DNA from 4 places in the Hafnia alvei genome. Region 4 is predicted to be linked to each of the others. Evidence: predicted binding sites of a transcription regulator. Region 4 holds the regulator's gene; each other region holds the start of a gene.
What was found. The regulator CRP, encoded in region 4, controls carbon source genes, mostly activating them, when cyclic AMP is high. The targets are predictions, from matches to a motif close to ATGTGANNNNNNTCACAT.
Positions count from the first base shown of each region.

Region 1: AB3Y96_RS07220 (CidA/LrgA family protein) is a predicted target of CRP. The motif match lies at 1,808-1,825, and genes of this name have one in related genera.
Region 2: AB3Y96_RS15840 (ABC-F family ATPase) is a predicted target of CRP. The motif match lies at 1,717-1,734, and genes of this name have one in related genera.
Region 3: AB3Y96_RS03545 (NupC/NupG family nucleoside CNT transporter) is a predicted target of CRP. The motif match lies at 1,627-1,644, and genes of this name have one in related genera.

Region 1 covers NZ_OZ061315.1:1,516,136-1,519,319, forward strand. Annotated here, with positions in the region: gene cdd (cytidine deaminase) at 1-460, opposite strand, end outside; gene AB3Y96_RS07215 (CidB/LrgB family autolysis modulator) at 657-1,349, opposite strand; gene AB3Y96_RS07220 (CidA/LrgA family protein) at 1,349-1,756, opposite strand; gene AB3Y96_RS07225 (MFS transporter) at 1,885-3,102, opposite strand.
Region 2 covers NZ_OZ061315.1:3,321,860-3,325,043, forward strand. Annotated here, with positions in the region: gene AB3Y96_RS15840 (ABC-F family ATPase) at 106-1,698, opposite strand; gene AB3Y96_RS15845 (amidohydrolase) at 1,878-3,184, opposite strand, start outside.
Region 3 covers NZ_OZ061315.1:723,844-727,027, forward strand. Annotated here, with positions in the region: gene AB3Y96_RS03535 (patatin family protein) at 1-778, shown strand, start outside; gene AB3Y96_RS03540 (TatD family hydrolase) at 778-1,578, shown strand; gene AB3Y96_RS03545 (NupC/NupG family nucleoside CNT transporter) at 1,806-3,071, shown strand.
Region 4 covers NZ_OZ061315.1:4,451,864-4,455,047, reverse strand. Annotated here, with positions in the region: gene AB3Y96_RS20770 (YccS/YhfK family putative transporter) at 1-1,190, opposite strand, end outside; gene crp (cAMP-activated global transcriptional regulator CRP) at 1,234-1,866, opposite strand; gene AB3Y96_RS20760 (OsmC family protein) at 2,197-2,604, shown strand; gene AB3Y96_RS20755 (LysR substrate-binding domain-containing protein) at 2,608-3,184, opposite strand, start outside.

The sequences.
Region 1 (3,184 bases), 2.9 Mb from region 4:
CCTGACGACCTGGCAGGTTGATGGCCAGCTTGGTTCCGCTATTGAGTTCATTCATAAACTGGCGGCAGTGACCACAAGGCGTGTAGTTAACCGTGATGGAGGCGAGGGCTTTTTCGCCGCGCAACCATGCGTGCGTTACCGCACACTGTTCTGCGTGAATAGTTTGCTGCATTGGCGCACCCAGAAACTCCATATTGGCACCGAAATACAGGTTGCCGCTAACGCCGCGTGCAACGGCACCGACGTAAAAATTGGAGATTGCTGCCAGTGAGCAGGCGGCGGCCATAGGGAGCAGGGCAAATGCTAATTCGCTGTCGCTCATGCCGGTAGCTTGTTTCAGAACCTCGACTTGAGAAGCGGTGATAACCGCTTGGAAATCAGCATGATTGATAATCGGTGAGAGCGCCGCCTGCAAAGCGGCTGGCAGTTGGCTGAATGCCGCGTCGTATCGTGCGTGCATGGGGGAGCCTCTTAGTTAGTTACGGGAGAGTATTCTAGGCAACCGATTGGCTTTATTATGTGATTATTATCACTATTTTGATGTAATTAATGTAACAAATGAAAGAAGTGTGAGATGTATCGCGGGTTTTTGTGATTTCTGTTTCTTGCTGCCGCTTCATGAACCTCCCCATTTAGGGGAGGGATAGGAAGTGATCTTAGCTAAATAAATGCAACATCACAGGGAAAAGGAATGGCGCTAACAATGAAGTAATAATCCCGCAGATAACCAGTGCCAGCGAGCTGAATGCGCCTTCCTGAAAATCCATCTCGGCGCAGCGTGCGGTCCCAAGGGCATGCGAAGCGGTACCCATCGCCAAACCACGCGAGGCCTTGGTGCTAATTTTCATCAAGTTCAATAGGGTATGGCCAAATACAGCCCCCAGGATCCCAACGAAAATAACGCATACCGCACTGATTGCTGGGATGCCACCAATCGACTGTGACACGGCCATCGCAATTGGCGTGGTCACTGATTTCGGCATCACTGAAGCAGCGATTTCTGGCGAAGCGCCCATCCACAGAGCAATTGCGGTACCTGAAATCATGGCTGTGGCGCTACCGATAAAGCAGATAGTGATAATGGATTTCCAGCGTGCGCGGATCTGGTGGATCTGCTCATACAGTGGAAATGCTAATGCGACCACGGCGGGTTGCAGCAAACTGTTGAGCGTTGAACTGCCAGCAAAGTAATGCTCGTAAGGAATTTTGAGCAGTAATAGCAATGGAATAATAATTACCATTGATACGAGCAACGGATTCAATAACGGCATATTTAGCTTTTGGGCAATACGTCGCGCCCCAAAAAAGACTAATAGTGTGAGTGGTAAGGACCACCAAATATAAGCCATTATTTTTTCTCCTCGCTGCCGTCGGTAGCCTCACCGATGATGCGTTCGCGATGCACCATATGAGAGCTATAAGCAACGACAACCATAATAATCAAAGTACTCACTAGGCACGATACGACGATAGGCCCAAACTGCTTGGTCAGAACGTCGTAGTACTGCATCACGCCAACGCCGATAGGGACAAACAACAGCGCCATGTAGCGGATTAAGATATTACACCCGGGCTTCACCCATTTTGCCGGCATGATTTGTGACGCCAGCAGGGCAAATAGGATCAGCATGCCAATAATGCTGCCTGGAATTGTGATTGGTAGCAGCGTTGAGATGGCATTCCCTGCAAATAAGCACAGGTAAATTAATATGAAAGCTCTCAAATACTGCCAGCAAACTGAAAATGCTTTTGACATCAGTGAATACCTAAGAAAGAAAACGCATTCATCATACAATTAAAATCAGGAATGTGCTACCGATCACATCATGAAAACAAGTTATCGCAAATATGCCGTTTGTGAAGGTTTTCAGTCAGGAGCCCGTATCAGATGAGATCTTCGGAAGCATGGTTGGATGCGCCCGACAGTCTATAGCCGTACCAGAAAAATGCTAGACCAAAAAGTGATATCACTGCCAGTACGTAGAAAAGCGTAGTCGGTGGCGCGAAAGACAGCAAAAAGCCACACAGTATAGGGTTTACCGCGCCGCCTAAATTGCCTAAGTTTTGTACCCCATAATAGCTGCCTTTCAAGTGAGGTGGCGCAATAAAATCGATAAACAAGTATTCAACCGGGATCACAATCACTTCACCGAGGGTGAAGATCGCCATGGCGACCATCCAAATAGGAATGGAACGCTCAGCCAACGCAAACCCAATGAGCCCAAGACAGAAAAAGAGCGTGCCAAGCATTAGCCAGCGCAACAGATTTTCTTTATTCATTTTGCGGCTGAGCAAATACTGCAAGCCGATGACGACGGTTGCGTTCACCGTCATTACCGAACCAATCACTTGATAAGCAAACTGCGCATTGCTGACGGTAATGAGATACTGGGACAAGTAGCCAGTAAACTGCCCTGCAACCACTGCACCCATGGTGCTGCCAAGGGTGAAAAAGATCAGCCGCCGGTCGTGGCTTAAGACTTTAAAGGTGGCTCGAAAACTGAGCCGCTGCTCGGTAAACACCGCATCGCCGTTCGTCGGCGGAAGCCCGTAACCGTCTAAGCGTAGCCAAAGGGTGAGTCCAACGAGAAAGGCCAGTAGGCCAGAGAGCAAAAACGGCAGCATAGGATAGAATGACGCTGCGAAAACGCCGAGCGCTGGACCAACGGCCCAGCCAACCTTGACCAAGGTGTAATTCATAGAAAAGCCGCGAATGCGTTCACTCACCGGCAACCATTCGGCAAAGCAGGCTTTAATGGCAATGCTGAAAATAGAATAAGCGGCGTGCAGTAGCGCCAATACGGGCACCATCCAGAGCACGTCGTTAAGCCATGGCATAATACAAAACGTCAAAGCAAATAGGGCAATGCTGATAATCATCAAACGGTGTTTATCGAATTTATCAACCAGATAACCACCGTAAAAGCTGGCGACAATACCAAGAGCAAGACTGACACCTAAGACTAACCCCACGCTCTCAGGTTCAAGATGAAAATGCTCAGTCATATAGATGGTAATAAAAGGCAGCGTAATGGCGCGCCCTATAGTTAATATGAGCGATGAAATTAATAGCAGGGTAATTAGTGGTGGGAATCCTTTCAGCCTCATATATTGACATCTTATTAGGTGCAGTTTACGCATGGTAAAGGGGCGAACGATAGCTACTGAGTGTATTAGAAAAAAC
Region 2 (3,184 bases), 1.1 Mb from region 4:
AAAAGAAAACGCTAAATAAACTAATGTGCGATGTCTTAGACATAAAAAAGGCTGCACCGTAAACGGCACAGCCTAATTAATTCAGCGAACGTAATTTATGATTAATTATTCAGCGCCTTGGCTGCGCAGATAATCTTCATAGTTACCAGAGAAATCAATTGTCTTGGTTGGCGTAATTTCTAAAATACGCGTCGCCAGAGAGCTAACAAATTCGCGGTCATGGGAAACGAAGACCAATGTGCCTTCATACATTTCCAGAGCCATGTTTAGCGCTTCGATAGATTCCATATCCATGTGGTTCGTTGGTTCATCCATAACCAAGATATTTGGACGCTGCATCATCAGCTTACCAAACAACATACGGCCTTTTTCACCACCGGACAGCACTTTAACTGACTTTTTAATATCGTCTTGGCTGAACAGTAAACGTCCAAGATAACCGCGAACAACCTGCTCGTCGTCGCTTGGCTGTTTCCACTGGCTCATCCAATCAAACAGGGTTAAATCTTCAGCAAATTCGCTTTCATGATCCTGCGCGTAGTAACCGATGTTGGCGTTTTCAGACCATTTCGCAAAGCCGGTATCTGGTTCAAGCTCGCCCACTAAGGTTTTCAGCAGCGTGGTTTTACCCACGCCGTTAGTCCCCAGAACGGCCAGTTTGTCGCCCACTTCCAGCAACATGCGTAGGTTTTTGAACAGCGGGCCATTATCAAAGCCTTTGCTTAAACCATCAATTTCCAACGCGTTACGGAACAGTTTTTTATCCTGTTCGAAGCGAATGAACGGGTTCTGACGGCTAGACGCTTTAACTTCATCCAGCTTAATTTTATCAATCTGGCGAGCACGTGAAGTTGCCTGCTTAGATTTTGAGGCGTTCGCACTAAAGCGGCTAACAAACGACTGCAGCTCAGAAATCTGTGCTTTCTTTTTCGCGTTATCAGACATTAAACGCTCGCGTGCCTGCGTTGCCGCCGTCATGTATTCATCGTAGTTGCCCGGATAAACGCGCAGCTCGCCGTAATCCAAGTCAGCCATGTGCGTGCACACCATATTCAGGAAGTGACGGTCATGGGAGATGATAATCATGGTGCTGTTACGTTCGTTCAGCACGGTTTCCAGCCAACGAATAGTATCGATGTCCAAGTTGTTGGTTGGTTCGTCGAGCAGCAGAATGTCTGGGTTTGAAAACAGCGCCTGCGCTAGCAAAACACGCAGTTTCCAACCTGGCGCGATTTCACTCATCAAGCCATAGTGTTGCTCAACGGGGATACCCACGCCCAGCAATAACTCGCCCGCACGCGACTCGGCGCTGTATCCATCCATCTCGCCATAGACGACTTCCAGATCGGCCACTTTATAGCCTTCTTCTTCCGTCATTTCTGGCTGTGAATAGATGCGATCGCGTTCGGCCTTCACGTCCCACAGTTCGGTGTGGCCCATGATAACGGTATCGATAACGGTGTAGTTTTCGAATGCGAACTGATCCTGACGCAGTTTACCCAAACGTTCGTTCGGATCGAGGAACACGTTACCGCCGCTTGGCACTAAATCGCCGCCGAGGATTTTCATCAGCGTGGATTTACCACAGCCGTTTGCCCCGATAAGACCATAGCGATTTCCGCCGCCAAATTTGACAGAAATGTTTTCAAACAACGGCTTACTGCCGAACTGCATCGTGATGTTATTGCTGATTAACAAGACTAGTACTCTTAAGAAATGTGATTTTGGGCACATTATGCCATAAGTTGGCGTTTTTATCGCCCCTATGAGTAAAGGGAATTCTGTTTTGACAGGCAATAAAAAAGCGCTGGAATAATCCAGCGCCCATAAACAAACAACTCATCGTTTTCAAACGGCCATAGGCCAACTCACTGAAATCAGAATGAGAAACAAGAGCAACCTAAAACGCCCCAAAATGCCTGCTCATCCGACACAGGAATTGCAGATTTACGTGCTTTATCATGTGAATGCCCATGCACACCGCAAGAACCGCAGCACTGATGCATTTGAGCCAAAACGCCGGCTTTATTCTCAACAGGTGGAGCAGAACGGTAATGACCCGGAACCTTAACCACCGGTGACCAGTCCGGTACTACTGGAATGGATGGCGGTGCCAACGGTGTAAACGCACCCGCGGCATACACCACTTTGCCATCCACAATCGTCATCACAGATTCGATACCTTTAATGGCCTCTTCCGCTACGCTGAAGAAATCTTGTGACAGCACAACCATATCCGCCAACTGTCCTGCTTTGATATGGCCTTTTTTGCCCTGTTCGTTAGAGAACCATGCGCTACCCGCAGTCCATAGATCCAAAGCCACGTCGCGTGGTAGACGATTGTTATCGTCGTACATCGCCATACCGCCAACCGTGCGGCCAGAAACTAACCAATACAGCGCAGTCCATGGGTTATAGCTGGCAACGCGCGTGGCGTCGGTTCCCATACCTACCGGCACCCCCATCTCCAACATTTTTTGGATCGGTGGAGTCTGTTTCACCGCGTCTTTGCCATAACGCTCAACATAGTATTCGCCTTGGAACGCCATACGATGTTGAACCGCAATCCCACCGCCCAACGCTTTAACACGCTCAATATTTTGCTCGGTGATGGTTTCAGCGTGGTCGAAGATCCAATGCAAACCATTGAAGGGAATTTCACGATTCACTTTCTCGAATACGTTAAGCATGCGCGAAATCGATTCGTTATAGGTGGCGTGTAGGCGGAACGGCCAGCGGTTTTCCACCAAATGGCGCACCACTCGCTCCAATTCGTCTTCCATACCTTCAGGTAAATCAGGGCGCGGCTGGAGAAAATCTTCGAAGTCAGCAGCAGAAAACACCAACATTTCACCGGCACCGTTGGCACGATAGAAATCGGTGCCCTGCCCCGGCGTTAGCATGTCGGTCCATTTCTGGAAATCTTCCAGCTCTTGCTTAGGGCGCTGCGTGAAAAGGTTATAGGCGATACGCACCGTCATCTGCTTTTCATCGTGCAGCTGCTGAATAATTTCGTAATCTTCAGGATAGTTTTGGAAACCACCGCCTGCATCAATGGCGCTGGTTACACCCAGACGGTTTAGCTCACGCATAAACTGACGGGTCGAGTTCACCTGCATTTCTAGCGGAAGCTTTGGCCCCTTAGCCAGCGTTGCATACAGGATCATGGCATTGGGTTTGGCGA
Region 3 (3,184 bases), 3.7 Mb from region 4:
TAGTGACGATTTTGCTCCTACCTATTTCCCCGCTCAGCGTAAAAATTGGCTGGATGTGATCAAAGCCAGCAGCGCGATCCCTGGATTCTATCGCTGGGGCGTTGAGCTAGACGGTGTGAGCTATCATGACGGCGGGATAAGCGATGCGATCCCGGTGCGCGAAGCCCATCGACGCGGAGCGGATACGATTGTGGTGATACGCACCGTGCCATCACAAATGTTCTATACCCCAAAGTGGATGCGTCGAATGGAAGCCCTGCTGGGTGAAAGTAGCCTGCAGCAAATGGTCAAGATGATGAAGTACCATGAGAAAAGCTATCGTCGTATTCAGCGTTTCATTGAGAAACCGCCCGGCAAAGTGAGGGTATTTGAAATCTATCCGCCGAAGCCGCTGGCAAGCCATGCGTTAGGGAGCAAAACTGCTGCCTTAAATGCGGATTATCATCTCGGGCGTCGCTGTGGTCGCTATTTCTTAGCCACCGTTGGGCACTGGCTATTGCCACGAGAAGATCAAACCAATGCAGACAAACGAGCGTTCTCTCGTCGTTTATTGCAGCCGTCAGATACGATTTCTCCTGAAGTGCCAATTGTGGCGGCAACGCACTCGGCGGCTAAAAATGGCATCGTCCTGCCGGAACCGCAAACCAATATGGTGGCGGAGAAGTCTTTGATATTGCCTGATAGCGTGCATTTGGATAAAAGCGCTCGGCAAACCACCATTGACCCTAGCGCTGCCAAAAAAGCAGATAAACCGTCTTCGCAGGACAGTTCGACGTGATGGCTCCTATGGCTGATGCGCTGTTCGTCGATACACACTGTCACTTTGATTTTCCGCCGTTTAGCGGTAATGAGTCCGAAAGCCTTGAGCTGGCATACGCACAGGGAGTGCGTAGCATCATCGTGCCAACCATCAGCGCACAGCGCTTTCAGCGAGTGCTTGAACTGGCGAACAGTTACTCGATGCTATACGCCGCATTAGGTCTTCATCCACTGTATATCGCCCAGCATCGAGAGCAGGATATTGATGTTCTTGCTCAGGCCTTGGCGCAGAAACCAAATAAGCTAGTCGCAATCGGTGAGATTGGGCTTGATTTGTTTATGGACGACCCACAGCTTGAGCGACAAATTACGCTGCTAAAAGCTCAGTTAAAGCTGGCCAAGCGGCATGATTTACCTGTGATCTTACATTCGCGCCGCTCCCACGATCAGCTAGCTCGTGAGTTAAGAAATGCCGCGGTGCCGCGATGTGGCGTTGTGCACGGTTTTTCTGGCAGCCTTTCACAGGCTCAGGCATTCATTAAGTTAGGCTATTTTATCGGCGTTGGCGGCACGATAACCTACGAGCGAGCGCAGAAAACACGGCAGGTGATCGCCCAATTGCCATTAAGCGCATTACTGCTGGAAACCGATGCGCCCGATATGCCATTGGCGGGTTACCAAGGAGAGCCAAACCGCCCTGAACGTGTGCGTCAGGTATTCGAAACGCTATGCCAACTCAGACCCGAACCTCCCGCAGTGATAGCCGACGCCATATTGGTAAATACTGATAGATTGTTCGGTATTTCCGCGCTGTTTTAGATTCATTGCTAACTATTATAAATGCGGATGAAATACCTGTTTTCATTGATGTGATGTGCATCTCATTTTAATGATTTTAGATGCTTCAAGTTGTATAAAACTGTGACGACACTGACCAATAATTCCTCTCTCCTCGGTATAATCGCCCCCATCGGCAATATGAATCTTTCGTCGATACTCAATCAAAAAATCTAACGCGTTACAGGGACTATTCCATGCAACTTATTATGAGCGTGGTAGGGATGGCGGTACTCATTCTGATTGCCGTGCTACTTTCGAGCAATCGTCGTGCTATCAACCTACGCACCGTGATTGGCGCATTTCTTATTCAGGTCGTTATCGGCGCGTTCGTGCTTTATGTTCCCACAGGGCGAGATGTGTTGGGTGCCATGTCCTCTGGCGTCGCCAACGTGATTGCCTACGGAAATGAAGGGATTTCGTTTATTTTCGGCGGGCTAGTGTCTGACAAAATGTTCGAAGTCTTTGGCGGTGGCGGGTTTGTATTTGCACTGCGCGTTTTGCCCGTTATTGTTTTCTTCTCCTCATTAATTGCTGTGCTGTATTACCTCGGCATTATGCAAATCGTGATCCGTTTGCTCGGCGGTGGTTTGCAGAAACTGTTGGGCACCTCCCGAACAGAATCCCTGTCTGCAACCGCAAATATTTTTGTGGGTCAGACTGAAGCACCTTTGGTGGTTCGCCCATATATCTCCACCATGACGCAGTCTGAGCTGTTTGCCGTGATGTGCGGTGGTTTAGCTTCGGTGGCGGGTTCAGTATTGGCGGGTTACGCACAAATGGGCGTGCCGTTGGAGTATCTGATTGCGGCGTCATTTATGGCGGCGCCGGGTGGCTTACTCTTTGCCAAGCTGATTGTGCCTGAAACGGAAAAGACCCACGATAAAACTGACGCAGCGGCGCTGATTGCTGAAGAAGATCGTCCGGCTAACGTGATTGATGCGGCGGCTGCAGGTGCGGCATCCGGTATGCAATTGGCGTTGAACGTGGGTGCCATGCTATTGGCGTTTATCGCGCTGATTGCGCTGGTGAACGGTATGTTGGGCGGCATCGGCGGTTGGTTTGACTATCCGCAGCTTTCACTGGAATTGATCTTGGGTTGGGTCTTCTCGCCGATTGCTTATCTGATCGGTGTGCCGTGGAGCGAATCCCAGATTGCGGGTTCTTTCATTGGTCAGAAGATTATCGTGAATGAGTTTGTGGCATACATGAACTTTGGCGAATACCTCAAAGCGGATGCGGAAGTTACCGCCGCGGGCTTGCAGGTTCTTTCCGACCATACCAAAGCGATTATCTCCTTCGCTCTGTGTGGATTTGCGAATCTCTCATCGGTGGCTATTTTGCTCGGAGGCTTGGGAAGCATGGCACCTACGCGCCGTCATGATATCGCCCGCTTCGGTCTGAAAGCCGTGGCCGCAGGGACGTTATCAAACCTGATGAGCGCCACAATCGCTGGTTTCTTCCTCGCGCTGTAATGGTTTTACTCAATCTCCAGCCCGCTCGTTGGGCTGGAGGTTTTGACCTCTCGATAGATTAATGTCGATTATTTAAAAGCCTGATTTTAGGGAGCGCCCCGCGGGGTGGTAGA
Region 4 (3,184 bases):
AGCATGATCGTCAGTAAAACCCAATAGGGCTTTGGCAGATGGAATAACATGCCGAGGCTACTACCTGCCGCCAGCGTTATGCCTAAACGGGCGGCGTTGCGCAGCGCTACTGATTTTAACGAAAGATAAGCACGCAGCGCAGGCCAGAAAGGAAGCCGCTGCTGGGTGGACATCAGATTGCGTTGATATAATGGGCGTTGGCGTTCTAGCAGGCGAGCCACGCGGCTAAAATGGTAGTAACAGAATTTGCCAACGGGGTTATCTGGATGCTGATTGGCCAGCTTTTCGAGCGCTGATAGTTCAATATCCATCGAGAAGTGCTGAGGATAGCGGTGGTACAGAATATCGTCGGCAACCGTTTTGAGCCGTTCTGTAATGACCTGAGCATTGCGGCGTATTATCGCTTCGGCTTGGCTTTTTTCTACCAGCTTTTGTACTTCATCAGGCTGAGACAGGCTAACGGTGATGTGTTCTTGTAAGTCTAGCGCGACCTGAAAATAGCGCAGCAGGCGTTTGTATTCTGGGTTGTGCACCAATGACAGCATGTGCATTTGTTGATAGATCTGGGTAATGAGATCCATCACTTTTTGCTGGCGTTGCAGCAACGGAGGCAGCGCGGTTTCAGGATCGATATGCTGAGTTAGTAGGCTGTATTTGGCTTCCATGTAGTCGCCAAGCTGGATGTATAGCTGGCTTAGGTTTTCGCGGATCGGTTGCCCTTTCCACAACAGGAACCAAAACCAAGTGAAGGCGCCATACCAAATCGTGCCGACAATATACAGCAGTGGCCCGTGCCAGATAGGCACGCTTCCAGCCATACTCAGGGTAAAAATAGAGGCAACCAGCGCAGCAGGCATGAGCCGCGCGTGAAGTGGGCTAATCTCACCGTTAACGCCCAGTAACAAGGCTAAACCGAGCATGATCAACGGTAGGGGAATTTGCCAGAGTAAGCATTGCTGTAGCAGAAAACTGCTGAAGGCAAATAAGCTGCCGCCAACGACTAATCGTTTGATAAAGCGTTTATGAGGTGTATCGAGCCCAGCGATATTGCAGCAGGCGGGAACTAAAGAGAACATCAGCCCGAGTTGTAGATTACCTATCAACAGGCCGAATAGCACAGGAAGACACAGCACCAGCGTTTGACGCAGTGCGTAGTTGACTTCCGGGTGGTAGATGAACCGCCGCCACATAGCTAAAGAAACCCGTGCAGCAAGGCTACACGGGCATCATTTATCAGCGAGTGCCGTAAACGACGATGGTTTTTCCGTGTGCGGAGATCAGGTTTTGATCTTCCAGCATCTTCAGAATACGACCAACGGTTTCACGGGAACAGCCAACGATCTGGCCGATTTCCTGACGAGTGATCTTGATCTGCATACCATCTGGATGAGTCATGGCATCCGGCTGTTTGGCCAGATTAAGCAGGGTCTGAGCGATACGACCGGTTACGTCCAAGAACGCAAGGTTGCCGACTTTTTCAGAGGTAACCTGTAAACGGCTAGCCATCTGAGCAGACAGGCGCATCAGAATATCTGGATTGACCTGAATGAGCTGGCGGAATTTCTTGTAAGAAATTTCAGCCACTTCACAGGCGGTTTTTGCACGAACCCAGGCGCTACGTTCTTGCCCTTCCTCAAATAAGCCTAGTTCACCAATGAAATCGCCCTGATTCAGATAAGAAAGGATCATTTCTTTGCCTTCTTCATCTTTAATCAATACAGCAACGGAGCCCTTAACGATGTAGTACAGGGTTTCAGCCTTTTCACCTTGGTGGATCAGGGTACTTTTGGACGGATACTTGTGGATATGGCAATGAGACAAGAACCATTCAAGAGTCGGGTCTGTTTGCGGTTTGCCGAGAACCATTCGCTATTATCCTCTGTTGTTATCGCTGCCCTAATATCGGGATACTGATCCTGACAGTGTGCTTATCGTGGCACGGGGCTTTGCTTATTAACTTGTTATAGCACTTCATAATCGAGATATAGAGTAATAGGCTAAGGTAATTATTTCCTATAGTTATTGATCTATACCCGTTTCAATCCATAAAGATCCATTTCGGCATAGTTTGTAGCACAGCTTTGTGCAGGTGTCTTGTGTTGTCTCGCTTCAGCATCAAGAAGTGAGGCCTCGGATTGCCTGTTTTTCATAGAAAGCGTAGTCTGATGCCAAAATTTAACCAAAGGGGTGATAAACATGCAGGCACGAGTGAAATGGGTTGAAGGGATGACTTTTCTGGGTGAATCTGCTTCAGGACACCAGATCCTTATGGATGGAAACGCTGGCGATAAAGCACCAAGCCCAATGGAAATGGTGCTCATGTCTGCGGGCGGATGCAGTGCGATTGACGTGGTGTCTATTTTGCAGAAAGGGCGAATGGACGTGCGCGACTGTGAAGTGAAATTAACCTCTGAGCGCCGCGAAGAAGCTCCTCGTTTGTTTACTCACATTAATCTGCATTTTATCGTCACCGGCAAAGGGCTGACCGATAAAGCCGTTGAACGTGCGGTTGCATTATCTGCTGAAAAGTATTGCTCGGTAGCGCTGATGTTAGGCCAAGCGGTGAATATTACCCACAGCTTTGAGGCTATCGTGGTTGAGTAACGACTACTCCCAAGCATAGTTCTGGCATTCCCAACGCAATAAATCCAAGAATCGCCGTGCTGTTAAGGTTAGCGGCGATTTTCGTGAATAGAACACGCAATACTGAGCGGTGGGTAGATCGTCGATAGGCAATGAACAGAGTGTATTCTCTAGCCCCAGTGGCGCCCGCATCGCCCGAGCCACGATGGTAAGGTATTGTGCCTGTTGTACCATGCTTAATGCGCAAACCACGGAGTCGGTTCGGATCGGTGATTGGCTAAGCTGGAGGTAAAAATTCCCCATCGCTAATTCTAGCTGTTGGTAGTAGCCCATATCAGTTTCGGGTATCAACCATTTTGCGTGCTTCAACTCTTCTAACGATTTTGCCTGAGCAAATGGGTTGTCTCGGTGGGCGATAATGCAAAAGGGCGATTCAAACAGCGGCTCACGTACGAGATCCATTGGCGTCGTTTCAGCGGTTAATGTGCCGATGGCGAAATCTAATTTGCCTTCACGTAAAGCCGGTAGAAGCGTCGAGAGCTGAGCCTCTTTGGCATGTATGTTGGCCTGTGGAAACTGACACTTAAAGGTATCAGCCGCT